Regions from separate parts of the Ruegeria sp. CK2 genome, predicted to be linked through region 2. Evidence: riboswitches for the same ligand, from Rfam matches in the RefSeq annotation. Region 2 holds a riboswitch; each other region holds the start of a gene.
The links. Region 2 has a riboswitch for cobalamin ahead of ACR0BU_RS07985 (DUF1636 family protein). Riboswitches for the same ligand answer to the same signal wherever they lie in the genome.

Region 1: linked by a shared signal. The riboswitch ahead of ACR0BU_RS22965 (hypothetical protein) and the one ahead of ACR0BU_RS07985 (DUF1636 family protein) in region 2 are both predicted to bind cobalamin.
Region 3: linked by a shared signal. The riboswitch ahead of ACR0BU_RS12685 (DUF1636 family protein) and the one ahead of ACR0BU_RS07985 (DUF1636 family protein) in region 2 are both predicted to bind cobalamin.

Annotation. Positions count from the first base shown of each region.
Region 1 is NZ_JBQFPW010000022.1:46,591-56,675, forward strand. Features, by position in the region: gene ACR0BU_RS22945 (bifunctional 2',3'-cyclic-nucleotide 2'-phosphodiesterase/3'-nucleotidase) at 1-1,457, shown strand, start outside; RNA gene ffs (signal recognition particle sRNA small type) at 1,497-1,595, shown strand; gene rsgA (ribosome small subunit-dependent GTPase A) at 1,765-2,793, shown strand; gene ACR0BU_RS22960 (alpha/beta hydrolase family protein) at 2,826-3,683, opposite strand; cobalamin riboswitch at 3,842-4,061, shown strand; gene ACR0BU_RS22965 (hypothetical protein) at 4,150-4,557, shown strand; gene ACR0BU_RS22970 (protein-tyrosine phosphatase family protein) at 4,549-5,061, opposite strand; gene ACR0BU_RS22975 (DNA polymerase III subunit gamma/tau) at 5,235-6,998, shown strand; gene ACR0BU_RS22980 (YbaB/EbfC family nucleoid-associated protein) at 7,156-7,500, shown strand; gene recR (recombination mediator RecR) at 7,563-8,156, shown strand; gene ACR0BU_RS22990 (hypothetical protein) at 8,272-8,841, shown strand; gene ACR0BU_RS22995 (hypothetical protein) at 8,972-9,460, shown strand; gene ACR0BU_RS23000 (ribonuclease T2 family protein) at 9,457-10,085, opposite strand, start outside.
Region 2 is NZ_JBQFPW010000004.1:61,507-71,591, reverse strand. Features, by position in the region: gene ACR0BU_RS08015 (hypothetical protein) at 143-469, opposite strand; gene ACR0BU_RS08010 (LysM peptidoglycan-binding domain-containing protein) at 585-1,070, opposite strand; gene ACR0BU_RS08005 (DUF202 domain-containing protein) at 1,204-1,533, shown strand; gene ACR0BU_RS08000 (hypothetical protein) at 1,670-1,897, shown strand; gene ACR0BU_RS07995 (hypothetical protein) at 1,887-2,114, shown strand; partial or broken gene tnpC (IS66 family transposase) at 2,031-2,834, opposite strand; cobalamin riboswitch at 3,570-3,776, shown strand; gene ACR0BU_RS07985 (DUF1636 family protein) at 3,861-4,250, shown strand; gene cobW (cobalamin biosynthesis protein CobW) at 4,247-5,302, shown strand; gene cobN (cobaltochelatase subunit CobN) at 5,306-8,599, shown strand; gene cobG (precorrin-3B synthase) at 8,596-9,723, shown strand; gene ACR0BU_RS07965 (precorrin-8X methylmutase) at 9,723-10,085, shown strand, end outside.
Region 3 is NZ_JBQFPW010000007.1:100,392-110,476, reverse strand. Features, by position in the region: gene ACR0BU_RS12705 (carbohydrate kinase family protein) at 1-470, shown strand, start outside; gene ACR0BU_RS12700 (D-lyxose/D-mannose family sugar isomerase) at 489-1,154, shown strand; gene ACR0BU_RS12695 (hypothetical protein) at 1,289-1,510, shown strand; gene ACR0BU_RS12690 (hypothetical protein) at 1,507-2,031, shown strand; cobalamin riboswitch at 2,057-2,264, shown strand; gene ACR0BU_RS12685 (DUF1636 family protein) at 2,364-2,720, shown strand; gene ACR0BU_RS12680 (ABC transporter ATP-binding protein) at 2,717-3,493, shown strand; gene ACR0BU_RS12675 (ABC transporter substrate-binding protein) at 3,506-4,456, shown strand; gene ACR0BU_RS12670 (FecCD family ABC transporter permease) at 4,458-5,468, shown strand; gene ACR0BU_RS12665 (LysR family transcriptional regulator) at 5,504-6,379, opposite strand; gene ACR0BU_RS12660 (proton-conducting transporter transmembrane domain-containing protein) at 6,496-8,046, shown strand; gene ACR0BU_RS12655 (YbcC family protein) at 8,061-10,085, shown strand, end outside.

The DNA.
Region 1 (10,085 bases), on a different contig from region 2:
CGCAACGGTGGCAGGATCATGTGATACTCGACCGCGTCGTGCCGCTGGACGGACAGAATACTGCCATTCGCGTAGGCGTCTTTTCGGTACTGCCACCCCAGACAACACGATGGGAAGCACACCATTTACAAGGCAAAGTGACCTCGGAAGATATCCTGAGTGCGGCGCAAAAAACTGTAACCAAGCTGCAGGGCCTTGGCTGTGATCTGATTGTTGCACTTGCCCATTCAGGTCTCGGGCAAACCCATGCCAGCGCGGGGTTGGAGAACGCCGTGATCCCTTTGGCTGCCATCGACGGGGTTGATGCAATTGTTGCCGGACACACCCATTTGACCCTTCCTGGCTCTACGCACGAAAGCCTTCAGCACGTCGATCATTTGGCCGGGCTGGTCCATGGCAAGCCTGTGATCATGCCAGGCTCTGCCGGATCCCATCTGGGCGTTGTTGACCTGAGTGTAACTCGCAATTCGGACAATAAGTGGCACGTTGAAGATCACTGCGTTGAGTTGCGGTCTATCCACTCCCACAGCTCTGGGATTTTAGCACCTGAAGACCAAGACATAGTCCATCTGATTACACCCGGGCACACCCAAACGCGGGCAGCAGTGGCGAAACCCGTCGCTCGGGTTGCACAAGATATGCATAGTTACTTTAGTTTTTGCGCACCTGACCTAGGGCTTGCTTTGGTCGCCGCCGCACAAGCCGCAGCCCTGCGCCCATTCCTGCGCGGCACCGCGTCGGAAAATCTACCCATGCTTTCGGCAGCATCCCCTTACAAGTGCGGCGCGCGCTCAGGTCCTCAATACTACACTGACGTGCCTGCCGGAGAGATTTGCCTGCGACATATTGCGGATCTACATGTTTTTCCCAATGAACTGCGAGCAATACAGGTCAACGGCGCACAAGTCTTGGACTGGCTTGAGATGTCGGCAGGTATCTTCAACCAAGTTTCACGAGGCACAGAAAACAACCTGATAGATCCCGGGCGGGCCGGGCATAATTTCGATGTTCTCTTTGGCTTATCTTATCAAATCGATCCATCAAAACCGCCTCGATGGGACGCGGATGGGACGCTGATCAATCCGAACTATGGCCGGATCAAGAATGCAACGTTTGAAGGAAACCCGCTCCGACCGGATCAGAAATTCGTTGTGGCCCTCAACAACTACCGGGCCAACGGCGGCGGTCACTTTCCATTCATTGCGAACGCTCAACCGATCAGTTTGCCGCCATTGGATATAAAAAGCGCATTGCGGGACTATTTGTCAAAACACCTGCCAGCGGATCCGATGGAACAAGCACCCTATCCCTTTGCGATTCTGCCTCTATCAGGTGCGTGCGCGATTCTCAGGACGGGCCAGGGCGCGCTCAGGCATCTGGGCGAGTTGGATGTGTATTCGCCCCAGGTGCTAGGCACCGATGCGGACGGTTTCGTGCGTATCCGCCTGACGCTCTGACGGGTTGTCTTTTTCTCAAGCTTTCCCTATATCGACACCTGAGAGGTTGGCGCGGGCGAGCGCCTCGCCAACCTGGTCAGATCCGGAAGGAAGCAGCCACAACGAGCCCCGCTTGGGTCGATGTCCAACCTCTCACTTGACGCTAGACACCAAAGAGCATTGGCCGAAGGAGGGCTTTTATGATTGTAGCAGACACCCTTCGGGCAGCCCGGTTCTAGTACTCGAACCTCAAACCGCCTGAACACATAGCCGACAGGTGCGCGCATGCCATCTGTCCGGGTTACTGTACCTGAACACAGGCAGAACAATGTCCATATTTCTATCGGACCTGGGATGGTCCCACCACTTTGCCGCGCAACACGCGGCCAATTCGTCTTGCTTACCGTTTCGTATCACAGCCGTTCATCGCGATCGTCTGACCGGGTTGGGCACGGATGGCGAAACACCTCTGCTCACCCTTGACCGACCGACAGGCGATTATGCGGTCGGAGACTGGGTGCTGGCGGACGAACACAATCGCATTCGGACCCTGCTGGATCGGCGCAGCGTCCTGAAACGCCGCGCAGCCGGCACCGGCGCCGAAGCGCAACTGATAGCAGCAAATGTCGACGCGCTGTTTATTGTCAGTTCGTGCAATGCTGATTTCAACTTACCCCGGTTGGAACGATACCTGGCACTGGCCAATCAAGCTGGATGCTATCCGGTAATTGTGCTGACCAAGGCCGATGTATGCGATGATCCGAACACATACGTTGCTCAAGCTCAGACTTTGGCACCTGTAGTGACGGTTGTTGCAATCAACGCGCTGGATCAGACAGAAATCCAGCAGGTCCTGTCCTGGTGCCCGTCCGGCCAGACCGCAGCGCTGGTTGGATCTTCGGGGGTCGGCAAGACGACACTGGCCAATGGGATGACGGGTCAGGACGAGGCAACCGCAGGCATTCGCGAAGATGATGCGCATGGTCGACATACGACGACCTCCCGCGCGCTGCATCGCATGCGAAACGGTGGCTGGCTGATTGACACGCCCGGAATGCGTGCCTTGCGTTTGCTAGACGCGCAAGACGGCGTGGATGAGGTGTTCTCAGACGTTTTAGAGTTGGCGACCAGGTGCCGCTTCTCGGATTGTCAGCATATTGCGGAACCAGATTGCGCAGTTCAAGGTGCCATTGAAGACGGCGTGCTGGACGCTTCGCGTCTGGAACGATGGAGAAAACTGCGACGTGAGGATCAGCGAAACTCGGAAACCGTGGCCCAGTCCCGCGCGCGCGACAAGGCGTTTGGCAAAATGGTCCGTTCGGTGATGAAAGACAAAAACTCTCGCAACGGCCGATGATATATGGGCGCCGAGTTTTCGGCGCCCATCCCTCACGCTATCAACCTAGGCCAGACAGCCGCATTCCGGCGGGCAAACGCCCCGATATGACCGACTTCGGTTAGACCAAACTCAGACGCAGACAAAAGATGCTGTTTGGCGTCAGGGCCGTAAAGATCCGCCAGCCGCCACACTGCGTCCGGAGGGACCATCTCGTCATCTTCGAAGGCAAACAGGTCTGCGGGAGTTCCTGTTTCTGACCATTTGACCGCCGGTAAATCGAGGCCTATTTCAGGAACGTAATTCAATGGCGCCGTGCACCATTTGCGCCATTGCCAGTAAACCGAAGCTGGCAGGTCCGTGCCGAACCCGATGGCCTTTCCTGGCAGGTACCCCAAAAGACGCGCAAGCAAGGGTGCGTGCCCATACCAGAACAACCACGCCAGCGCACGATACGGCCAAGGGTGATCTTTCAGTGTGACCAGCCCCGAACATACCCCAATCATTCGGTCGATCTGACCAATGTCGGGTTGAACCGGACCCAGCATCGCGCCCACCGAGTGACCGATGGTCCATTGCTTCGCTTTCGGAAAGCGCCGGCGCATCTCGGCCCTGGCCGCGGGCATATCAATCAGCGCCCAGTCTGCCATAGTGACTGTGGATTTGTTGAGATCTCCGGATAGAGAGTGCCCAAAGTCCCGGTAGTCATATGTCAGGCAGGCCATGCCCTGTTCTTCCGCCAGCCACTGCGCAAAATATCGGTAGTAATCTCGTGGAACTCCGGTTGCGCTGTTTAGAACAATAACGATTTCTGGCTCGGAAGCTGGCCGATATAGCCGTGCCGAAAGCATCGCCGGCCCGGACGGGAACCGAAAGTCTTCGGTCAATACCCTCTGCTGTGTGTCCAACATAGCGACCTCGGAAAAACTGAACCAATCGGTTCACCATCCTCAAATGGCACCAATTCCTGTATCCGAGTCAACACCGGTTCAGGTTGACCACACGTCCGCTTGGGATTGAGTAGGAGCGCAAGACATAAAGTCCAGCTTGACTCAGGGCGCAATCAGACGCTAGCGATTGTGTGATGGTTCCTGCCCCCTACTAGGGGTCGGGATGAAAAGGGAACACGGTGCGGTTCTGACCGGATACTCCGGGACGATCCAAATCCGCGACTGCCCCCGCAACTGTAAGCGGAAAGCAATGCCGAAATACCACTGGCCCAATGGCCGGGAAGGTCGGTAAAGCGATGACCCGCAAGTCAGGAGACCTGCCATCGGAACTGTAACCGAAACTCGGGCGGGGTGTCCGGGCAGGTCCTGACAGCACACCGCCGTCCTGCCTGATCCAAGCCCCTGTCCGCTGCGCGGAGGGCGCAAGATGATCTGGAAGACAAGAACACACGAATACACAGCAACCGTTTGTCAACGGACAGGCAAGACATGCCCTGCACTGGCCCGAATGGCGCGCGCGATGGCACAGGCTATGGCAGAAGCTCATCCAGTCGCCACTTCGGAGTTCGAAATCGAAGGCAGCAGCGAGTTGACCCATTGTCCCGAGGGCTGCACCGCGCGGTTTCGGGCCCAGCCCGATCAGATGCGTGTATTTTGCGGCACCGATGCCACGGCAAACACCAAACAGCTGGACGATTATGCCGACATGATCTTTGGCACCGATATCCAGACCATGCCATCCGGGATCATCGCAACGCCGCCTTGCGCAATGCTCGAGGTTTTGGCTCTTAAACCTCGCCAACCCGTGCAGATGGCCGCGGGCATCTTAGCCTGATCTGACGCTCACCTCTTCCAGGGTCGAACCGACGGCCCATGCCATTTGTTCGTCTGTTTCGACGGCACAGGGGCGCAAGGCGCGCAACCGTACCAGCGCCTTGTCGGGCTGTTCGCCACATTCGACCATCAGCCGTAGAACAAGCATTCCCGACCGGCCGCAACCGCCCTTACAGTGCAGCATGACACGACCGCCTCCAGACAAGGCGTGGCGCACGGCAGAGCTAACGGACGGCCATTCATCCAGAACGGTGCGGGGTGGCGCGTTAAAGTCTTCGATTGGCAGATGAACCCATCGGCTGGCCCGACTTTGAATATCGCTTCCAAAGTCCTGCGCGCCGGCCTGAAACATCTCGACTTCGGTTGCCGTAGAAATCACAAGACCCGGCTTCCAGCTTGAGATTGTGTCCAGATCACCTGCGTAGTCCCCGCCGCGACCGGGCATTGATGTGAGGGCAAGCGTGCCTCCTCCAACTTGCAAGGCGTAGATCACCAGCTGAGACATGTAACGCTCCCCCCCCTTTAATTACTGTCGCGAAAAATAGTTCGTGAAATGTACCCCTCTAGCAATACGCGCATCCGGTCCGATTCCAAAATAAAAATCCTCGCACGCTGCAGTGGACGCGGGCGATGGTGACCACTACGCTGTGCCGAAGCCCCGAATCCGCCAGAGTAAACATGACCGACGCACCCAGCCCCGCCTATCAGGTTCTCGCCCGCAAATACCGCCCGGAAACCTTTACTGATCTGGTGGGTCAGGACGCAATGGTGCGTACGCTGAAAAACGCGTTTGAGGCGGATCGGATCGCGCAAGCCTTCATCATGACCGGCATCCGTGGCACCGGGAAAACCACCACCGCGCGGATCATCGCTAAAGGCATGAACTGCATCGGTTCTGACGGCGAAGGCAAACCAACAACCGAACCTTGCGGGCAATGCGAACATTGTGTGGCCATCATAGAAGGCCGTCATGTCGACGTTATGGAGATGGACGCCGCCAGCCGCACGGGTGTGAACGATATTCGCGAGATCATCGACAGCGTCCGCTACCGCGCCGCCAGCGCTCGCTACAAGATTTACATCATTGACGAAGTTCACATGCTGTCGACCAGCGCTTTCAACGCGCTGCTCAAGACGTTGGAAGAGCCGCCTGAACATGTGAAGTTCATCTTCGCCACCACCGAGATTCGCAAGGTTCCGGTTACGGTTCTGTCGCGCTGTCAGCGATTTGACCTGCGTCGGATTGAACCCGAAGACATGATAGGCCTGCTGCGCAAGATAGCAGCGGCCGAAAACGCCGAGATTGCAGATGACGCGCTGGCGTTGATCACGCGGGCCGCTGAAGGCTCGGCGCGTGATGCTACCTCGTTGTTGGATCAGGCGATTTCTCATGGCGCGGGCGAGACCACCGCAGATCAGGTGCGCGCCATGCTGGGTCTGGCAGACCGCGGACGTGTACTGGATCTGATGGATATGATCCTGCGCGGTGATGCAGCAGGGGCATTGACAGAATTGAGCGCTCAATATGCCGAAGGGGCTGACCCGCTGGCAGTCCTGCGCGATTTGGCCGAGATCACACACTGGGTTTCGGTTGTGAAAATCACACCCGATGCAGCCGAGGATCCGACAGTATCACCAGACGAGCGTGCCCGTGGTCAACAAATGGCTGAGGCGTTGCAAATGCGCGTTCTGACACGGATGTGGCAAATGCTGCTGAAAGCGCTGGAAGAAGTCTCAGCAGCCCCGAACGCCATGATGGCGGCAGAAATGGCTGTCATTCGTCTTACCCATGTGGCCGATCTGCCAAGCCCCGAAGAGCTGATCAAGAGGCTGCAAGACTCGCCACCTCCGACTGTTGGTGGACCGGGCGGAGGTGTCCCAGTGTCTGGAAAAAGCACTGCTCCCGTTCAGGCGAGTGCCGCAATTTCGACGTCTGCCATCCCGGCCTCACACGGGTCGGGCGGTGCGCCTGTTGCCGCGCTTGCGCAGGATGTGCAAGCAGCACTCGCGCGCTATCCAACATTCGAGCACGTTGTCGAAATGATCCGCTCAAATCGGGATGTAAAGTTGCTGGTCGAGGTTGAAAACGGGGTGCGCCTTGTCTCGTACCAGCCGGGTCGCATCGAGTTTACGCCGGCTGCACCCGCCCCAACAGACTTGGCCCCTCGTTTGGGATCCGCGCTGCAACGTTGGACAGGCAATCGGTGGGCCGTTTCGATTGTGTCGCATGGTGATGCGCCCACTATTGGTGAAGTGCGCGATGCTTCCGAATTGGCCTTGAAAGCAACTGCATCTGAACATCCTTTGGTTCAAGCCGTTCTGACGCAGTTTCCCAAAGCCCGGATCACTAGAATTGAAACGCCGGAACAACGGGCAGCAAAGGTCGAGACAGAAGCCCTGCCCGAAGTTGAGGACGAATGGGATCCGTTCGAGGAAGACTGACGTCCAAACTGTCCAAACTGGATGAAACGAAACCGGGGCTCAACGGTAAGAAGGGCCTTGCCAAATACCTTGACGACGGGCGGGAAGCCCCTCGCCCCTTGTGCCGCACGGATGCCGTCCGTATTTAAGGCTCAAACCGATTTGCAGGAGAACAGCGATGCTCAAAGGACTCGGCGGTCTGGGCGATATGGCCAAGATGATGAAATCCGCACAGGATTTGCAGACCAAAATGACGGATATGCAGGAAGAGCTAAACAACATCATGGTTGTCGGCGAATCCGGCGCAGGGTTGGTCAGGGCCACTGCCTCGGCAAAAGGCGAGTTGAAAGGTCTGGACATCGACCCGTCGATCTTTAACGGGGACGACAAGGAAGTGGTCGAAGACCTGATCCTGGCCGCGATCAAAGACGCACAGGCCAAGGCCGCTGAACGCTCGCAAGATGAGATGGGCAGGCTAACAGAAAGCATGGGCTTGCCGAAAGACATCAAGCTGCCGTTCTGATACACCCGCCTGACGGGTTATCGGCCGGGCTCAACGCCCGGCCCATTTACAGGAGCGCGCCGGTGAGTTCGAACAGCGACATCGACAACCTGATCGACCTGATGGCCAAGCTGCCCGGTCTCGGGCCCCGCTCGGCCCGCCGTGCGGTGCTGCACCTGATCCGCAAGCGTGCTTTGCTTTTGACACCTCTGGCCGACGCCATGCAGCAGGTGGCGGCCACTGCCCGTGAATGCCTGAACTGCGGAAATGTAGGCACCACCGACATCTGTGACATCTGCGATAGCGAGGTCCGCGCGACCGGAGAGCTCTGCGTGGTCGAGGATGTGGCCGACCTTTGGGCCATGGAGCGCGCTGCAGTCTTCAAAGGCCGCTATCACGTTCTGGGCGGGACCCTATCAGCCCTGGACGGGGTTGGCCCAGACGAGTTACGCATTCCCCGCCTTAAAGACCGGGTGACAGCCGAAGGGATTACCGAAGTTATTCTGGCGTTGAACGCCACCGTAGATGGCCAAACCACCGCCCATTACATCGCAGATCAGTTGGAGGGTCAGGTGCGCCTGACGTCATTGGCGCAAGGCGTGCCGATCGGCGGCGAACTGGATTATCTGGATGACGGTACGATTTCCGCAGCACTCAGGGCACGAAAAGAACTGTGACGGCTGAGGCTTGCCAATTGGAAAATCACCAACGAAGCTTACGCCCGAACCCAAGCACGTAGATGTCCAAACTTACTGAGACAGGGCGCACGCTGCCTGTTCCATTGGAGAAAAGATGCCAAAGATCTTTGCATGGCTACTTGTTGCAACATTTGCCTTAACACTTGCTGGATGCACCGCAAAGCCAACTGCCCAGCAATCTGATATCGATGGGCTGGCGTCGGAAATTCGCGGACTTGGACCAGATGTTGATCCGGAAGAGGCCACGCGAGCGGCCCAAATCGCGCACAGCTATTCACTTCAACTCGCACAGGAATATCGGGTCACAGATCCACCAATCATTCACAATGCCAAGGTCATTCATGGATTTCGAGAACGTGGTCTTTGCAATGACTGGGCCGAGGATCTTCAAAAACGCCTGAACCAGGAAAACTTCCGCACGCTGACCATGCATTGGGCCACCTCTCCGCCAACAGACTTCAGGATCATCCATCATTCGGCCGTGATCAGCAAACGAGGCGATACAGTGCATGATGGTATATTGCTGGACCCCTGGCGATACGGTGGCGTATTGTTCTGGTCAAAGCTCGATGCCGATAAACGATACGACTGGCGGCCCCGGATGGAAGTCCGCGAAGAGTTGATCAATGCCCGGCAGATACGAAAAGCATTCAACGAAAACTAACCCGCCTCAAGAAAGCCCCTGCCCATTTCGGAATGGCATCCTCATTCAGATTTCAAAATGTCGTTGGGGTAGAAGAGGATAACGGTTAGGAAGAGGTGACTTTAACGTACATTTGTCCGGAGCAAATTATATGAGACGTGTTCTCGCCCTGATTTTCGCCACTTTCACTGCCACCGCCGCCTGGTCGCAGGAATTGATCGACAAAGGTTTTGTCGAGGGGTGGAACATCATGATGGACCCGAACCTCGGCAATGGCTGCCTGATCCAGACGGTCTATCAGGATCTTTCGGTGGTTCGCCTAGGCTATGACGCGCTGGACAATCGCGGGTATTTCACAGTCTACAATAAGGCTTGGGGTGATATCGAGCCGGGACAGAGTTATCCGATCCGGTTCGAGCTGGATGGGAAAAGCTATGACGCTACTGCCATCGGGTTCAAACAGGATCGCGTGCCCGGCGCGACGGTGTTTTTCACCGACCGCGACTTCGTCAATGCAATCGCCCAGAACAAGTCCATGACCGTTTACAACCCTGCGGGTGAGGTTGTCATGGCGATCGACCTGAAAGGCACCGCCAAGGCGTTGGATTACGCCCGGGACTGCCAGAACAAGACGCTCTAGCGAATCGGATCGAACAGCGCATCTTCGGCCGTGCAGTCGCGGATCACGTCGCGGCCGCAGGGCACGGGATTCAAATCGCGGGACAGGCACAGGCGAACTTCTTCGATGTAACCCTGTTTGCAGGTGATGGTGATCATATCGGGCGCCAAGGATGGGTTAGCCTTCAGAAATGCATCCTCGACTACCGACGCGGGCAGTTTGACCGACGTGTCCAGCTTGCGGAATACCTGCGGGCGCTGAACGCTTTCATACGCCGCACGAGACAACGCGAAATAGTCCGTTGCGCTGAGACCCGAACAGGAACCGTGTTTCTTCCACTGATGCCAGGCAAGACCGGAACTGCCCTGAATGTCTTGCATTTCCCCCGTCATGCGACGGGTGGGTGGCGCCTCTGAGGTGCTGCAATACGACGGCCAGCCCTGATGAAACTGCGGCCAAAGCCCGTGCAGCACCCAACCATGGTCATGGCGCGCGTCGCATTGATCCGACTCGCGCGCATCGCCTTCGCGCGCGCACCAGTTTGGCGACCAGCTAAGCGACAGGACATAGTAGTCGAACTCACCGGCCTTCTCTCCATCGGCCAGCGCTGATATCGCGCCGAACGCCCACAGTACCAGCCCCGCAA
Region 2 (10,085 bases):
GCACAGTCAATGGAGCGGGTGTGGTTTTAGTGAAGAATGCTCAGCCGTCTTTAATAGCTGTCACAACGACTCTGCTTTGAGGGGGAAGGGATGTTCCTCTCTAAGGTCCGCTCTGAGCCCAAAGCGACCGTGCCAATCCCATCTAGATACCGCTTCCAATCGCCGTAAGCCGTAACCACAGTTCACTTCCGAGCTCTTGGTGAAAGTGCCTTCTCATTTCGACTGTTTCTTCGCCCAATTCGGAGTTGTTGATTGCAACGATTACGTCTTTCGCACTAATTCTGAGACTACCATTCTTATCGCCATCCAGCAGCGCGGCATCCATATTCGCCTGAAAGTCCACTCCAAACAGGCTGGGATCAACTCCAGTAACAGACACCATGTAGTTTCGATACCATAGGATCAGTGAACGTCTTTCATCATTGGTTAGTTGGTTCAAAACTGCATTAACTTCCGAGGCATTCGGCACGATTTTACTCCGCTGATGACAACTGCAATTGGACAACAATGATCGACTGGTGGCAACCAAGCAATGGCAGCTTGGTCCGCAAAGTGGACATTTGGATCACTCATTGGAATTGCTGCTAGGCAATCGGAATGCGTAGTTCCTGACCCGGAAAAATCACATTGGGATCATCAATAAGGTGTGCGTTGGCGCGCTGGATAACGGACACTTGGCCTGGATTACCGTAGTGCGCTGTTGAGATTGAACTCAGCGTGTCACCCGGCGCGACAGTGTAGTTCCGATAGCCAACATAGTCGGTCAGAATGCGTGGCCCGTAAAACACCGGAACATGGACAGTAGGGACCACACCTTCACCACCACCACTGTCGTCAGTCACCGTCACAAAAAGACGATCAAGCTGGAAATTAGGATTGGCCGGTATCTCTACTTTGGCTTGAAACTGTCGCAGTGCGATTGCTCCAGCTGAGGCCGCGCCGCTAAACTCGACGTGCCCTTCGCTGACAGAAATCGAAAGATGACCTTCGAAGCCAACAGCATTTCCTGCAATCATGATTGTGCTGCCGACAATATCAAAGGGTTTCGGCTGGAGAATCTCGATATTCATAATTGAGCTCCTTACAGTTAAATAGGAAACTCATACCCCAAATCGTCCCAGCGACCAAATCCGTCGGGTGATATCAGACACATCTTTTTGGGAACACGGACTTTCGAAGGTCAACAATCAGGAGCGGTGAGAGATGAATCCGAAAGTCAGCTCGGTCCAGAACCTCACGAGTGATAACGATAACCAAACCAAGCGGCGTCGAGAGATAGACAATATGGTTTTGTCAGTCGTGCGCACGGAGTTGGCCAATCGTCGAACGTTGCTGGCTTACGTGAAAACCGCGTTAGGCCTGGCTATCGCGGGGCTCGGTTTGCTGCATTTTTATGAAGCACAGTCGATGCAAGTCGGCATCGGGCTTTTGGCATTTCCGGTTTCGGGCTTGGTGTTAGTTTTAGGCGGCCTGGATTATCTGCGTACAAAGCGTTTGATTGAAGCGGAAAAGCGTGACTCGGGTGTTGCCTGACACGGCTTGCGATATCGTTGGAATGCATCACCTGACTACAGCGCGCCGACTCTCACGCTTCAACAATAAGGAGCGGTGGAAAACCCAGGGCTGGTGGTGCACCCTTAAGGCTCGCAACCAGATAAGAGGTCTCAGTATGCCCCAGTACAACGATATGTTCGAACTATCCGTCGAGGATATAGATATTATCGAAGACTCGCTTCGCCGCGCCTTGAATTCCCTGACCCATGAGCCGCCCAACGAAGATGATGTCGGAAAAGCTGAAAGGAAAGAGTATCGACACCGGATTAGCGACCTTCTTGGACGGCTTCACGACCAGAAAATTTTCTACCGGCCAAAAACCGGAGTCTATGTTGGCGGATAGTGCCCGTCCGTTGCCCCGCTCTGTTGAACCGCTACAAATCCTTTTACGCTGCAGTGGCGGCGTAGCGCCATGGGAGGAGTTCGTCGAGGCGTATGATCTTGTGGTCGACGATTTTGGCGAGGACCCAGGCAAGTCACGCCTGGAGATCGACGCTTTTGAGTTTGGCGGTCTCAATCAGGGTGAAGGTGATGGCCATTGCTTTGCAGCCACTTTCTGAGCCAGCGAACATCCAGTTTTTCCGGCCTATGGTCACGGGTTTGACGGCACGTTCGGTCGTGTTGTTATCCAACTCCAGGTGCCCGTTCTCGAGATAAGGTCGCGCTTTTGGTATCCTGCTAAGGGCGTAACGTATCGCTTGGGCCAATGGGGAGTCTCCAGAAATCTTGGGCAATTGTGCGCGTAGCCAAATCTCCAGATCATCGAAGACCTGTTTTGCGTGCGATTGCCGCGGCGCGATGCGATCGTCGGGCGGTTTGCCCCGCGCCTCTTACTCAAAGCCATAGAGCTCTGCGAGCCGACGGACGACCTCCTCCGCGATAGTATTGCCCTGGGATGCAAACACATCCACAAACTCGCGCCTTACATGCGCCATGCAGGCCATTTCATCGGCCATATCGTGACCTAACAAGCCGTTGAACCCGGAGTAGTCATCCGAGTGGATCCATCGCTTGTAGCCTGCAAGGTGGCTGACGGGATGCTCAACCTTGCGATCAATGGTAGACTGATACCAGTCACCGGGCGGTGTTTGGCCCGAGCATGGCCGCCCGTCGCGCGCATAGGTCCAGACCCGGGCCCTTTTGGTCTTCTTTTGCCCCGGTGTCTGCATCTTCACGGGCATATCGTCAGCAAAGAGCGCATCTCCACGCCGGACGATCCGCCCGATCTCATCGGCGAGGGGTTCAAGCAGTGCTGTTGACCGGCGAACCCAATCGGCCATTGCCGAGCGATCCAGATCAGTGCCCTCCCGGGCGTAAATCTGCGATTGCGGCTATAATGGAAGATGATCGACAGACTTTGAGACTAGCACATGAGCCAAGGGGCCTGGTCCTCGGCGCGCGTTCAGCCTCGTCGCTCTGATGTTTGGTGATAAGGGTTCAACTAGGCGTTGCAGTATGAACTATGCAGACAGTTCTGGCTTTACGTCGGCGAGCGGCGTCGGAGTCTGTAAGCATAGCGATCGCCGCGTTATTGACGTTATGCGGTGAGGTTTGCCGGAATACTGGGAATAAGGGTTGTTTATTGACAATAGTCACACTGACTTGCGCGTTGTGCAACACAAAGTGAGACACGCAAGCCAACCTCACCCCCCAATAATCATGGCTATTCAACGATTTAGGGAAGTGATACCGGGTCGGGCGCTCGCCTCCATCCACTTGATCCAAATCGGTTTTGCGCAAGCCATTGGCAAATCGTTTTGCCCAAGCAGGTGACAAAGTTAATCTGCGACGCGACCTTGTGGAACGACCGGGTAGCCGACTCTTTCTCTTCGTGGTCTTGCCTCTCAAACTGGGACCTCGGGGTGGTGAAATCCAAATCGGTCGCTGACAGCGCTTCGACGCCCGCGCTTTGGCGGGCCTCGAGCGATCATGACGCCCAGAGACGCTGGCAGGTCGCTTTTCATCCCCGGTTCCTCACCATACGCGTAACGCGCTTGACAAGCGGCCCACGCGTGCCGCATGTCCCTTTCGTTGGTGTCTGCGACAGCAGATGAAAAGGGAATGCGTCAACGGGTCTACCGCCAAACGCAGCCGCCCCCGCGACCGTGACCGGAGAGGGTGCCCAATGCCACTGGCCAATTGGCCGGGAAGGCGGGACATCCGGCAGAGCCTAGGCTCTGACATCCGCAAGCCGGGAGACCTGCCAGCACCCGAAGACCAGACCGGACGGGGTGTTCCGGTGTCGGGACCATAGCGAACAGCGTGGCCCGCATGAAACCCCGTCCCCCAATGAACCGATAAGGGGGATGAGAGACGTGACCGAGACCACACCAGTCGAACTACTGGTTTGCACAACTTGCCGACGTGGATTGCCCATCGAAGACGATGCGCAGCGCCCCGGCACCTTACTGCACAAGGCGCTAGAACAGGCAGAATTGCCCGACGGCGTGAAACTGAAGCCCGTGGAGTGCCTGTCGAACTGCAAGCAGGGCTGTTCGATCGTCCTGCGCGGCGGGCCAACCCGCTGGACTTTCGTCTATGAGAACCTGAACGAAGATGACGATGTCGACATCATCGTCGAAGGTGCCACTAGATACCTGGCGGCCGAAGATGGCCTGGTAAAATGGCGCGAGCGTCCTGAACACTTCCGCAAGAACTGTGCGGCCCGTATTCCCCCGATTGGAGCCCTGGAATGAGCAATCTCGAAAAACTCCCCGTCACTGTGATCACCGGCTTCCTGGGTTCGGGCAAAACGACGCTGGTCCGCTACCTGATGCAGAACCCGCAGGGTAAGCGTCTGGCGATTGTGGTCAACGAGTTTGGCGATGTGGGCGTAGACGGCGACATCCTGAAATCCTGTGCGATCCCGGATTGCCCGGCCGAGAACATCATGGAACTGGCCAATGGGTGCATCTGTTGCACTGTGGCCGATGATTTTATCCCGACCATCGAGGCGCTGATGGCGCTGGAACCGCGCCCAGATCATATTCTGATCGAAACCTCGGGTCTCGCCCTGCCGAAACCGTTGCTTAAGGCTTTCGACTGGCCAGATATCCGCTCGAAGATCACCGTGGATGGCGTAATTGCTCTGGCGGATGCCGAGGCCGTCGCCGCCGGTCGGTTTGCGCCGAACGTCGAGGCAGTCGACGCCCAGCGCATGGCCGATGAGTCCATTGACCATGAGACGCCGCTGTCCGAGGTGTTCGAGGATCAGATTTCCTGCGCTGACATCATCTTGCTGACCAAACCTGATCTGGCAGGTCCCGAAGGTGTGGCAAAGGCCAAAGAGATCATAGCGGCCGAGGCCCCACGGCCCCTGCCCGTTGTCGAGGTTGCGGAAGGTGCGGTGGATGTGCGCGTTGTGCTTGGGCTTGGGGCAGCTGCCGAGGATGACATGGACGCCCGTCCGTCACATCATGACGGCCATGATGATCACGAACATGATGATTTCGAAAGCGTCATCGTCGATCTTCCGGAACAGGCCGATCCTGCCGAACTGGTCGCCAATATCGAACGTCTTGCGAAGGAGCTGAATATCCTGCGGGTCAAAGGCTATGCGGCCGTTCAGGGCAAACCCATGCGTCTGCTGGTGCAGGCCGTCGGTGCCCGTGTGCGTCACCAGTACGACCGCCCGTGGGGGTCGGGTGAAGAGCGCCGCTCGCGTCTGGTGGTGATCGCCGAGCATGACGACATCAAAGAGGCTGAAATTCGCCATATCCTCGTGGGTGTGACCGAGGCTGCCGAATAAGCCATGCACGTCGTCTTCCGCGAAAGCCACGGGTTAGAGGAAACCGAGACCCCAACCGATCTGGGCCAAAGCCCGGCGGATCTGGTTGTGTTGTCCTTTTCCGACAGTGACCTTGGCGCTTTTGCGGCGGGCTGGCATCGCGGTGGCGGATCCGAGGGTCGGATGCCGACGCTGCGGCTTGCGAATCTGACGGCGTTAAAGCACCCACTTTCTGTTGACACATATGTGGAACAAACACTGGAAGGCGCCAAAGGCATCTTGGTCCGCCTGATTGGCGGCGTGCCTTACTGGTCCTATGGCCTACAGCAGGTTCTGTCACTGGCCCAAACCAAAGACATCGCACTGGCTGTGCTGCCAGCGGATGGACGTGAAGATACGCGGCTTGACGACTATTCGACCCTGCCCGTCTCGACCTTACGGCGATTGGCGCATCTGTGTGACAACGGGGGCGAAGTCGCGGCGCAGGCGGCACTGGCGCAGATGGCGTTGGCAGCAGGACTTTATGCCGGGCCTGTAATGGGGTCCAAGGCAATTCCCGAATGCGGTGCATGGTGCCCGGATCGTGGTGTGATGCCAGCCGAAGCCGCGTTTGCTGGCGATGCCCGGCGCGTGCTTGTCACGTTTTACCGCGCTTACCTGACCTCGGCGGATACCGCGCCGGTTGCTGCGCTGATCCGCAGTCTGCGTGGCCGGGGGTTGGAGGCCGTAGGGATGTTTGCCCCCTCCCTGAAGGCACCAGCTGCGGCAGATTGGTTGCGGGATCAGGTCGTCGCGCTGAACCCGTCAGCCATCATTAACGCCACCTCGTTCTCGGGCAAGGGCGCGTCGGGTACGTCACCGCTGGACGCTGCGGGCGTGCCCGTGTTTCAGGTCGCTCTGTCAACCGCGCGCCGCAAGGCGTGGGCCGAGGCAGAACGCGGCCTCTCTCCAGCCGATCTCGCCATGCATGTGGTTCTGCCCGAAGTGGACGGGCGGGTGTCAGCAGGCATCGCGTCGTTCAAGGAACCAGGAAAACGCGATCCGCATCTGGAGTATTCTCGTTTTGCCCACCGCGCCGATGCCGAACGGATTGAGGCGATTGTCGACCGGGTAACAGGTTGGCTGAACCTCAGCGAAAAACCTGTGGCCAAGCAAACGCCTACTCTGGTTCTTTCAACCTATCCCGGCAAGGACTGGCAAATGGCCCATGCTGTCGGGCTGGACGCACTGGCCTCTGCCGAGGCTATGTTGAGTGATTTGCAGGCGGAAGGCTACGACACTGGCCCGGCTGAGCCGATTGCCGAAACCTTGCTGAACGCCCGGATATCGTGGCCGTTAGAGAACTACCTGTCGGCACTTACGGACCTGCCCGAGCAGTTGCGATCAGATCTCGAAGCTGTCTGGGGCCAACCTGAGGACGACCCTGCCGTAGCTGATGGCACGTTCCACTTTAAGGCGCTTCGACGTGGAAAGGCATTCGTAGCATTGCAACCGGAGCGCGGCACACCCGAGCTGCGAGACGATGAATATCATGATCTGTCCCGGACTCCGCGCCACGGATACGTCGCCTTTTACCTGTGGCTGCGAAAGTGTCTTGGCACCGATGCTCTGATCCATATTGGCGCACATGGGACGCTGGAATGGCTGCCGGGTAAGTCCGTAGCCCTGTCCGCGACGTGTTGGCCCGAGGCACTGATCCGCGATCTGCCGGTGATCTACCCCTTTATCGTGAACGACCCCGGCGAGGCCGCACAGGCCAAACGCCGGATCGGAGCGGTCACGCTGGGGCACATCCCGCCACCGATGAAGGAAAGCGGCACGCCGGACCGGATGGTTCGTCTGGAATCGCTGTTGGATGAATTTTCGAACGCCGACGGGCTGGATCCAACGCGCCGCGACAGATTGCAGGAAGACATCCGCGACGAAGCGAAAGCCATCGGGTTGGAGAACGATCTCAGCCTCAACCAAGCCAGTTGCACCGCCGAGGCGATCACCCGCATCGATCGATTTGTCTGCGATATCAAAGAAAGCCAGTTCGGAGACGGGTTACATATCTATGGCCGCAAACCTGCCGTGTCAGCCAGCTTCGATACCGAACCGTCAGCCGACGCAGAACGCTCTGCGTTGCTGGATGCGCTGGCTGGAAAACGGATCGAGGCAGGCCCTTCCGGTTCACCTTACAGGGGACGGTCCGACGTGCTACCGACCGGGCGGAACCTATATACCACCGATCCGAGGTCGGTGCCGACCCGCGCGGCCTATACCCAAGGTGTGAAACTGGCCGAAGAACTGGTCCGCCGGCATCTGCAAGAAGAAGGCGACTACCCTAAAGGCCTGATCGTTGACCTGTGGGGGTCCGCCACTATGCGCACGGCTGGCGAAGAATTCGCCATGGCGCTGCACCTGCTGGGTGTAAAACCGGTCTGGGACGCAGGATCTGAGCGCGTTTCGGGCATCGAAGTCTTGCCGATCACCGATTTGGACCGCCCGAGGCTGGACGTAACCCTGCGCGTCTCTGGCCTGTTTCGCGACGTATTTCCGCCCCTGTCGGCCTTATACGGTCAGGCCGTGCGCGCCTTGTCGGACCGCGACGAATCCGCAGACTGGAACCCGTATGCCGGTCTCGCGCCCGCTGCGCGGGTCTATGGTCCGGCACCGGGCAGCTATGGCCTGAACATGACGCAGCTGTCCGAAACCTACACGGATGAGGCACGCATCCAAGCGGGCGAAGCGTGGCTGAACGCCAGCTCATACGCGTTGGAAGGCGAGCACATTGCGCAGGATCTTGACGGCATCACCCAACGCGTCACACAAGCAGACAGCTTTGTGCACCTGCAGGACCTGACCGAGACCGATCTGCTGTTGGCCAATGATTATGCCACGCATGAGGCTGGTTTTGCCGCCGCCAAGAAAGTCACCGGCGGCACCGCGCAGCTGTACCATCTGGACAATACCAACCCCGACACCCCCCGCGCCCGCACCTTGCCCGAAGAAATCAGCCGCGTCGTCTACGCCCGCGCGGCCAATCCCGGCTGGATCGCAGGCATGCAGCGGCATGGTTTCCGCGGGGCCGCCGAGATCGCGGCGACGCTGGATCACATGGCCTCGTTCGCGCATCTGTCCGGCACCGTCGCACCGTATCTATTCGACCTTTATCACGACGCGACCCTTGGTGACGCTGAGGTGGACGCCTTCCTGCATGACGCCAACCCGCAGGCGCATCAAGCCATGCAGGACAGATTTCGCGCATTGCTGGATGCCGGGTTGTGGGACACGCGCCGAAACTCGATCCGCGCCGACCTGGAGGGGATGCGATGAGCGCCCCCATCGTTCAGGGCTGGTGCCCCGGCGCCCATCGGCCAATGATGTCGGGCGACGGGCTGGTGGTGCGGGTCCGACCGCGACTGGCACGGTTGGACACACGTCAGGTACCGGGTCTGTGCGACCTTGCAGAGCGATTTGGGAACGGAACAATCGACCTGACCAACCGCTCGAACCTGCAACTGCGTGGCGTTGCGATCGATGATCATCAACTGTTGCTGACAGAGTTGGCACAACTGGATCTGCTGGATGCCGAACCGGGTATAGAAGTACGTCGCAATATTCTGGTCTCACCGCTTTACCGGTCAGGTGATCTGACCATGCGGTTGACGCAAGGCTTGATCGACCGGTTGGGAGAATTACCGTCCCTTCCCGCCAAGTTTGGTTTTGCCATAGATACCGGGCCCGAGCGTTTGCTGGCAGGTGATTCCGCGGACATTCGGCTGGAGTTAAACTCGGGTGATCTGATCTTGCGCGCCGATGGTGCCGAAACCGGTCGCCGTGTCGCCGAGGAAGAAGCCATCGACAAACTGATTGCATTGGCGGGTTGGTTTTCAAAGAACTCATCGACGGACGCACGGCGCATGGCGCGTTTGGTCGCCTCTCAAAACCTGCCGCAGGATTGGCAAGGCAACGAGCCAGGACCTGTGGGAGCTGCCCTACGCCTCGGCGCCTGTGATCAAGGCGTGGTGTACGGTGCGGCGTTCGGCCAGTTGCACGCCGCCAGCCTGCGCAGTCTGTTTGACAACACGGGCGCATCTGCCCTGCGTGTCACCCCGTGGCGGTTGATCCTGTTGGAAGGCGGGGCGGCGATATCCGCCCAGGACTTTGTAACAGACGGCACCGACCCGCTGATGACCACCGACGCCTGCCCCGGGGCACCGTTCTGCCCGCAGGCTCAGGTGGAAACGCGCGATATCGCCCGTGCCCTGGCACCGCGCGTGGGTGGCAGCCTGCACGTTTCAGGTTGCGCAAAGGGCTGCGCCCGCATGGGGCCCGCGGATGTCACTTTGGTAGGCAACGCAGGGCGATTTAATCTTGTCAAACGGGGTCGCGCAGGGGATGAGCCCTGCCAAAGCGGGCTTGACGCAAACACACTTATGACCATGGACCTGATCTGATGCCTTATGAATATGAAACCGATGGCGCGGCGATCTACAAACGAAGCTTTGCAACGATCCGGTCCGAGGCCAATCTTGCCCGGTTTGACACTGATGAAGAACAGGTCGCCGTGCGCATGATCCACGCTGCCGGGATGGTCGGGCTGGAGGAGTTTGTGCATTTCTCGCCTGATTTTGTGCACGTGGCCCGTGCCGCTTTGGAAAAAGGAGCGCCTATCCTGTGCGACGCACGCATGGTCAGCGAAGGTGTAACCCGGTTCCGCCTGCCCGCAGACAATGAGGTGATCTGCACCTTGCATGACGAACGCGTACGCCCGCTAGCCGCTGAGATGAGCAACACTCGCTCAGCCGCCGCGCTGGAG
Region 3 (10,085 bases), on a different contig from region 2:
TGCTGGACCCGAATATCCGGCCCGGGTTTATCAAGGACCAGACCCGGTATCGCACACGCCTGAACCGCATGATAGCGCAGGCCGACATGATCAAAGTATCTGACGAGGATTTGGACTGGATTATCCCGGGCCCCGAAAGCCACGCTGAAAAGGTGCCACTGTTGCTTCAGGCTGGGCCTTCGGTGGTCATTGTCACACGGGGCGGCGATGGGGCAACGGGGTATCTGGCGGATGGCACTGAAACCTCTGTTCCAGTGAAGCCCGTGCAGGTCGTGGACACAGTCGGCGCGGGCGACACTTTTAATGCAGGGGTTCTTGCAGAACTACACCGATCGGGCCACCTGAGCAAATCCGGCTTACTTGGTCTGACGGCCGACACTTTGCGCGCAGCCCTTGCGTTAGGCACCAAAATTGCCGGGGTAACCGTATCCCGGGCCGGGGCAAACCCACCGTGGGCTCATGAGCTTTGATCTGATGAGGCAAGCACAATGAAAAGATCCGACATCAACCGCATCAAAGCTGAGGCCCATAGCTTCATCCAGTCTTTTGGGTTTGCTCTACCACCGTTCGCGGACTGGTCTCCGAAACAAATGCGCGGCCCCAAGGCGGAAAGTATCCGCGAACGCGGGTTGGGCTGGGACATCACCGACTATGGTCAGGGAAAATTTGATGACCTCGGTCTATTCCTGTTCACCCTGCGCAACGGAGACGTTGGCGACCTGAACCAAGGTCGTGGTATGCTATACGCTGAAAAGCTTTTGATTTCACGTGATAAACAGCTGTCACCGATGCACCGTCATGTCATCAAGGCCGAGGATATTATCAATCGCGGTGGTGGTGATCTGGTCATGGAAGTTCATGCATCGAACCCAGATGGGGACGTCGATCGCGACAACCCCGTGACTGTCCCAAGCGATGGCTGCCCAGTGACAATTCAGCCGGGCGAACTCCTGCGTTTGAAACCCGGCGCAAGCGTGACGCTGATGCCCGGCATTTGGCATGCTTTCTGGGCGGAACACGGCGATTGCCTCATCGGAGAGGTTTCTACCGTTAACGATGACCGCACGGACAACGTTTTCGAAGAGCCAATCCCCCGCTTTGCGACGATCGAGGAAGATACTGATCCCGATTTCCTGCTGGTCGCCGACTACTGACCCAAGCTTGAAGCTGGGTATATTTGCGACGCAACTCCTCTTGTCATTTCCGACTCTTTTTGTCAGATAACGTGTGACCCAGTCAGATCCCTCGGAATCACGCCCGGTCAAGGACCAGAGACCGAGAGACGATCATGACAAAAACACTCACCGACCTATTGGCCATGGATACTATCGCCAGCCGCCACGGATGTGCGCTGAAGCCAAAGTTGCGGCAGGCAATTGAGGCCGCCCTCAGATTCCCAGCCCACGCAGCATCACCGCGGCGTGAAACCCCAATCGCCGAATGCGATCTGCCCGAAAACGTTCAAAGCCTGTCCAGCCATTCAGTAAAAACGGAAAGGCGGCGCGCATGAGTTTCTCCACCTCCGGACAAAGCGAAGCGCGCGCACCCAATGCATTGCGGGATTTCGATGGTTTCGAACGGGGCCTTCTTCCCGTCATGCGGCATTTCATCCTCAGCTTTTCGGAGCCCACAACCCAAGCCTGGCAACATGCATACTCGGTCGCAATCGAAAAGTGGGGGCACGATCAGGGCCTCAATCTTGCGCACCTTGTTTTCAAAGTCATCAAGGCCGCCTTGCATTGCCGCACTGACGGGCTGGCTTTCAAAGATCCTCTGAGCCTGGAAGACCGGCGGGAAGTCACTTGTGATGAGAGAGCGTTGCTGAAAATGCTACATCACATGCGACGCGATGAAACACCCGCTGCGCGAGACGCCGTTGGTCAGGTTACCGGTGGGTATCCCGATGCACATCTGATTCAAGCCGGGCTGACATTGGCCAGCCGGTTTCCCATCAGCGGCGATCACCAAAGGCAATCGACACGACGCCTTTTCTACGTGTGGTTCAGTGACGCCGCGCTGGCAATGACCTGACGCTTGACAATCGATGCGACACCAGACTAGCTGGCCGGGATGGTTCCCTTAGGTTCTCCTTGGGGATGAAAATGGGAATGCGGTGCGGCCCACGACAATCGGGCCAATTCCGTGACTGCCCCCGCAACTGTAGGCGGTGAGCGACGCCAAATCACCACTGGCCCAGAGGGTCGGGAAGGTTGGCCAAGCGACGACCCGCAAGTCAGGAGACCTGCCATCAGATGTTCAACCAACCCGGGGCGGGGCGTCCTGGAAGGAGGCTATGATGGCGCGTCTGCGTGTTCACAAGACTTGCACTTTCTGTCCGCATTTTTTGAGTGGCGGGGACTGCTATGTCCGATACTCCTGACCACTTTGTACTAATCTGCTCAACCTGCCAGGGACCAGTGGCGGCTGAAACAGCGCAAAAACTGCTGGATGAGCAGCTGCCAACCGGATTTGCGACGCGACTGATCGCATGCATGGCAGGGTGTGAACGGCCCATGACTGTTGGCCTACAGGCGAAGCAGAAAGCGCAGTATCTTTTCGGTGAAATCACAAGCCTAAAAGATCTGACCGCAGTGGCCGAGTTTGCCCATCAGTATCTCGACAGTGAGGACGGTTGGACCAGCGCGTCCGAGCGCCCGCCTGCCCTGCTCACCAAAACACTCTCGCGGTTGCCATGTTTGCCTGCCAAGGACGGGTCATGAGCTTTTTAACCGCCGAAGGCCTTGGATATTATGCATTGAATGGCGACGTCCTGCTTCAGGACGTGTCCTTCAATCTCGACGAGGGCGCGGTTCTTGCCATCGCCGGACCAAACGGTGCCGGGAAAACCACCCTCTTGAACCTGTTATGCGGTGTTGAACGGCTTGCCCTGGGCGATGTGCGTATCCGCAACCAAAGCCTACGTAGCTTGTCAGCGCAGCAAAGGGCGCGGACCATTGCCGTGGTCGGCCAACAGGAATTGCCGGACGGCCGCTTGAGGCTGCGGGACTACGTTGCACTGGGCCAAATACCCATTCAGGCTGACCGGTCAGCGGCTGACCACAAAGCAGATCTGGACCGGGTTCTTGCGATAACCGAGCTGACCCATTTGGCCGGTAAATCAATGCGGATGCTGTCAGGCGGCGAACGGCAGCGCGCACATATTGCGCGCGCGCTGGCGCAAAACCCGTCGCTGCTGTTTCTGGACGAACCAACCAATCACCTGGATCCGGACGCCAAGGGGCATATGCTCTCATTGGTCGCAAATTTGGGTGTGACAGTGGTCATGATTGTCCACGATCTGGTCATGATCCCCGAGTTTGCCACCCATGTTGCGTTGATGAAAACCACCCGTCTGACAGGGTTCGGGCCTGTGACTGAAGTGCTGACCCCGGATCGCGTCCGGGACACCTTTGGAGTGGACTATTTGTGCTTCCAGCATGAAGGCCGCTTGATCCCGGCACTCGACATCCGAAAACGAAAACTGACATCATAACAGGAGCTTATCATGATGCAGAAACTCTGGCCTGTGGCGTTGATCACCGGCCTGGCCAACGGTGCAGCCGCGCACGAAATGTCCGTGGACAACTGCGGTGAGCCATTGGTGTTTGACACAATGCCCGAGCGGTTGGTTGTGCACGATATGAATATGACCGACATGGCCTTTGCGTTGGGTCTGCAAGACAAGATTGTTGGTCTGACCGGGATCACGGGTTGGTACAAAACCAGCCCAGATTTTGATGCGCTGCGCGGCGAAATCCCTGAACTTGCCCCAAAATACCCCACGATCGAGAATTTGGTGGCTGTCGAGCCGGATCTGTTCTTCGCCGGTTGGTACTATGGCATGAAGCCAGGTGGCGACGTGACGCCCGACACGTTGGCGCCCTTTGGCATCAAAACCATGATCCTGACAGAAAGCTGCGTGCATCTGGACAAGGATCGCCCCGACGCCAGCATGAACCTTCTGTTTGACGATGTATTGCGCCTGGGCAAGGTCATGCATGTTGAAGACAAGGCCGAAGCGCTGGTCGCCGAATGGAAAGATCAGCTATCGGGCATCGAAACACGGACCGCTGCTCTGGCAAAACCTCGTGTCTTCCTGTTGGACGGTCCGGCGGATGCGCCCTTTACCGCAGGCAAGTTTGCCATACCTGACGCGATGATCGCTGCCGCCGGTGGCGAAAACGTCACCCACGATCTGGACACCAGCTGGGGCCGCACCTCGTGGGAAGCTGTTGCCGCATCAAACCCCGAGTTTCTGGTGTTGTTGGACTACCAAACCGGCAATGGAGCGGCGGACACGTTCGAATTTCTTCAGGACCATCCAGTGATGTCGCAAACCGATGCGGTCAAGAACGAGCGCTGGATCGGGTTGCGATACGAAGAACTGACGCCCGGGCCGGCGAATATCGAAGCGATCGAGAAAATGGCGCGGGCGATGCACCCGGAAATCAACTGACATGGGCCATACAGGCCGGATAGTAGGACTGGGGGCGGTCGTTCTGACCGCCCTTTTGCTGTTGTCCACGATCTATGGCACCACACCGATCCCAGTTTCGGACGTGTTGGCAGCCATCGGGTTGGGAACGGGCCTGACCGAAGGTGAAATGTCGCCCCTGCACCGAATAGTCTTCGACCTGCGCTTGCCGCGCGCCTTGTTTGCGGCCGTCATTGGCGCAGGTTTGGGCGTTGTCGGCGTGGTGTTGCAAACCACGACACGCAATGATCTGGCGGACCCGTTCCTTTTTGGACTGTCTTCAGGCGCGGCGGCTGGGGCTGTTTTGGTCATCACCGTCACTGGTGATGTACTGGGCATCTGGACCTTGCCCCTTGCTGCATTTTGCGGCGGTTTGATTGCATCCGCTATCGTGCTTGCGCTGGTTCAGGGGCTGCGCACCAGCGCGCCAGAAAAGCTGATCCTAGCTGGCCTGGCCGTTTCGTTCCTGTTTTCGGCAATCACAAATTACCTGATTTTTGCGGGCGACAGCCGCGCTGCACATTCGGTGATCTTCTGGATGCTTGGCGGGCTGGGGCTGGCCCGGTGGGAGACGTTTCCGCTGGTGCTGATCGGGCTTGGGCTGATCCTTGGCTACGCATTGTACCGCAGCCGCTGGCTGGATGCGCTGCTGACCGGAGATTTCACGGCCGCCACATTGGGCATTCCGGTTCAGGGTTTGCGCTTTCGCATGTTCTTCGTGGCGGCTTTGGCAACGGCAAGTTTCGTTTCGGTTGCCGGGGTAATCGGGTTCGTTGGCCTCATGGTGCCCCATATCGCACGTGGGATCGCCGGAACCCTGCACCGTAACCTGCTGATTGCATCCGCAATCGTAGGGGCAATCCTGCTTACCCTCTCCGATATTCTGTCGCGCCTTTTGCTGGCGCCACAGGAACTGCCCGTTGGGATCGTTACGACATCCATCGGATCGCTGTTTGTGTTTTTGTACTTGTTCAAATCAGCACGTACCGACTGAAGATCTCGGTTCGAACCCGGCCAGAGACAACTCGATCAGGACAAATTGCTGGCCAACAACAGCTGGATCAACGGGTTTGGAAAACGCCGCCGAAATGTCACCGCATGAAAGTTCTCTTTGATGCGCGGATGCTCCTGCGCCTCAACCAGCCGCCCCGAGGACAGCTCATCCTGAACCACAATCGGCGCGACCAGGGCCAGCCCGATATCTTCCCGGGCCAAAAGACGCATCATCGCCATGTCATCAACCTCGGCCGCAATCTGCGGGCGTACCGCAAGACGGCTGGCCATTGCGTCAAATGCCGTGCGGACACTATTGTTGGTGGTCGGCAGAATGAAAGGGTGTTCCGCCAGCAAATCTTTGATCGCGCGCTTCGGGTCCAGCCGGGCCGGAGTACCCACAATACTTACGGGTTGTTCTGCTAGATGATGGGTTTCGAATTTGGTCAAGCTGTCGCTTGCAGGTTCATGATTCATCAAAACCAGATCGAAATTCAGCGTTTCCAACCCTTCGAGTAATTCGCTTGGGCTGCCTGAACGCAAGATGACCTCAACATCGGTTCGCCCTAAAATAGGCCGCAGAAACCCGATCTGAAAGTTCCGTGACAAGGTCGCCTGAGCGCCGACACGCAGCGCTTGCCTTGTGTTTCCTGCGTCTTGCAAAGTGGCCACAAGTTCTTGGCCGGTTGCGAAAATTGCGTCCGCATGGTCCAGCGCAATGCGGCCCGCTTCGGTCAGGTGCAGCTTGCGACCCCGGCGTTCGAATAGAGGGTGCCCCAGACGTTCTTCAAGATCCTTGATCTGAACTGACAAAGCAGATTGCGACAGGTTCAAACGTTGTGCTGTACGGGTCAGGTTCCCGTCATGTGCGACGGCCCAAAAATACCTCAGGTGATGATAATTCAACGGCATGTCGTTCTAATTAATAGAATGATACAAACCAAACAATGAATTTTTAATAATCATTCTTACGAAATATGTCCTGCTAGGCGGGCTAATGCAGCCTGAAACCTTGAGGGACCCACATCATGAGCCACTTGTTTCTTCCATTGCTGAGCCCTTTGTTCTTACTGGCCTCAGCCTGGTATGCCAGCAAACATCCGGGTTTGCGCCCCGGCATAGTCCCAAAGCTGTCAGAATGGTCGGCCTTGGCAGCGTTTGCAGTGTCGGCCTTGGCGGCTTTGTTGTTGATCACTCAAGGCGCGGGGACATCCGGCTTGATCGGATTGTGGGGAATCGGCCTGTCTATACGTCTGGACGCGGTCAGCGCCATAATGCTGGTTCTGGTCAGTTTCATCGGCTGGATTGTCCTTCGGTATTCCGCAACCTACATGGACGGAGAATCCCGTCAGGGCGCCTTTATGGGCTGGATGTCCGCCACGCTGGCAGCGGTTTTGCTGCTGGTGATGTCGGGCAATCTAAGCCAATTGCTAGCGGCCTGGGTTGTGACAAGCCTGACGTTGCACAAGCTCTTGCTGTTCTATCCAGACCGCACCACGGCGCAACGCGCCGCCCGCAAAAAGGCAGTCGTCGCCCGGATCAGTGAACTCTCATTGGCGGGTGCTGTACTACTGCTGGTTTTGGTCTATGGCACCTCGGACATCGCCACGATCTTATCCTCGGCGCAGCCCACAGCACTGACAATAACCGCCGCGCTGCTGATTGCTATCGCGGCTGTCCTGGCGTCAGCGCAATTCCCAATTCATGGCTGGTTAACGGAAGTTATGGAGGCCCCTACGCCGGTTTCCGCCCTGTTGCACGCTGGCGTCATCAATGCTGGCGGGTTCCTGTTGATCCGGTTTGCCGATGTCATGCTGGTGGCGCCGGGGATCATGGCTTCATTGGTTATGTTAGGCGGGTTCACCGCGCTGTTCGGCGGTCTCGTGATGCTGACACAACCTGCCGTCAAAACATCACTAGCCTGGTCTACCATTGCGCAGATGGCGTTCATGATCATGCAATGCGGGTTGGCCCTGTTTCCACTGGCGCTGCTGCATATCGTGGCACATTCCCTCTACAAGGCGCACGCCTTCCTCAGCGCTGGTGAGGCTGTGCGCAATGTGGCCGCAACGCGCAAACCCGGCCCGGTTGCAGTGCCAAGCCCAAGAAATGTGCTGCAGGCATTTGTGATTGGAATTCTCATATACGGCGTGGTTGCCGCGGTCTTTGGCATCGACGGAAAGTCAATTCAGGCGATCGCTCTGGGTGTGATCTTGATCTTTGGCGTCGCGTATTTGCTGGCGCAGGGCTTTGCCGATGCCGCACCTGGCGCACTGACGCACCGCACTGTGATCTATGCAAGTGTCACCTCGGTTAGTTACTTCGTGCTCCAAATGGCCGCGCAACACCTGACTGCAGGAACTCTACCAACAACCCCTGCCCCCGGTCCCTTGGAATGGGCCCTGATCATTCTCGCCTTGGTCAGCTTTGGCGCTGTTGCGCTAGCACAATCCACCTTCCCGCTTTGGGCATCGCATCCGGCTGCCGCCGGTTTACGGGTCCATCTTTCGAACGGGCTGTACGCAAACGCAATTTTTGATCGGCTGCTGGACGGATGGTCCAGGCACCGGGCCGCGTGAAAGGACCACTTGAGATGTATATGAAACACGAAAGCTATCCCGCCGCTCTTTTGGAACTCGTCGCAATTGCCAATGATGCTGTCCGTCAGATACCACCACTGTTCCCACTTGCGTCAAGCGTTGCCGTGAACCCGTTCCTTGGACACCAAGACGAGAGTTTGGCCGTGGCCGCGGCCCGTCTGGGACGGGTGGCGGGCCAACGTATCACACCAGATCGGTCAGTTTGGGCACAAAAGCTCAGGACAGGTGAACTGTTGGATGCTGATCTGGTCGGCGCGCGCACGGCCATCGACACTCCGTTTGATGTTCCCAGTCTTGAGGACCTGAAGGCTGCATTGGGCGCAGAACCTGCACCTATGGCAGCGTTGCCTACAGTTGCTGAACTTGCCACCGAAGTATCGGGCGTCGGTTGGTCGGGATTGATTGAGGAACGGATTGGTGCTTGGGCGGCCAGTCACTTTGATCAAGGGCAAGCGCTGTGGCAGCCCGCCCGGACAGGCGGGGCGTTCAGTGCATGGCGTGACTTTGCCTCGCGTGATCTGACACTTGAAATTCATGGGCTAAAAGGGTTCGGCGCCTTTGTGGCCGGGACCAACAGATCACAATGGCGCGCCATTGGCCGGGCCTGTGAAACCCTTGGTGTGACGCCGGGCTCGGCAGGCACAGCCTTTCATCGCTGGCTCATCACGTTGGGCGGTTGGGCGCAGTATGCGCGCTACCTTTTGTGGCAGGCCGAACTTGCAGGGCAGACCGAAACGACAACGACGGAACTACTGGCCATTCGGCTGGTGTTTGAAGAGGCGTTGTTCAATCAATATCGGGATCAAATCTCGGCCCGTTGGGTCGAAACAATCGCTCAGCACGAAGCACCTATTACCCCGACCCGAGACTTGGCTATCGACGCGATCTGGCAAGACGCTACAGAACGGGCGCAGCAAAGGAAGCTTGGCGAAGCTCTGACGGCGCATCACCCTCGCAAAACTGAAGGACGCCCATTGGTTCAGGCTGCGTTTTGTATCGACGTACGGTCTGAAGTGTTCCGCCGTGCGCTTGAAGCACAGGGCGCCGGTATTGAGACAATTGGCTTTGCCGGATTTTTTGGGCTGGCCAGTGCTCATAAGGCCGCCGGATCAGATGTGACCGAGCTGCGCGGACCGGTCCTGTTGAACCCAAATGTCACCTCAACCGCGGCGGAGGATCAGCACGCTGATCTCAAACGTCGGTACACGGCGCGGGCCAAGCGTGCTTGGGGTCGGTTCAAACTGGCAGCAGTATCGTCGTTCGCCTTTGTCGAAGCCACCGGCCCCGTTTACGCCGGGAAACTATTGCGCGATGCGATGGGTCCGAAGAATGGGACTGGCCGGATCGATCCCGCCCCGCAATTGGACCCGTCAATTGATCTGGCAACGCGTGTTGATATGGCCAAATCCATACTGACAGCGATGTCACTGACCGATAATTTCGCGCCAATTGTCATGCTGACTGGCCATGGTGCGGATGTCACGAACAACCCGCACGAAAGCGCGTTGCAATGCGGCGCCTGCGGAGGGCATGCAGGGGACGTCAGCGCGCGTCTATTGGCTGGCTTGTTAAATGACGGCGCGGTGCGTGACGGGTTGCGTGCGGCAGGCATCGATATTCCGACAGATACGCTGTTCCTGCCAGCGTTGCATCATACGACAACCGATGAGGTGACTCTATTCGATCAGGATATCGGTAAGGGTGCGCAGGCAGAGGAAATTCAAAATCTGAAAGGTTGGTTACAGTCAGCCGGACGTTTGGCGCGGACCGAACGCGCCGACCGACTGCCGCGTGCAACCAAATCGGACGGCATCGCGCGCCGCGCCGTGGATTGGGCCGAGTTGCGCCCGGAATGGGGATTGGCCGGATGCCGGGCCTTCATCGCGGCCCCGCGCAATCGGACCGACGGGGTCGGTCTCGCTGGGCAATCATTCCTTCATAGTTATGACTGGCGCGCAGACGAAGGTTTTGGAGTTTTGGAACTGATTATGACCGCGCCAGTCGTGGTCGCCAGCTGG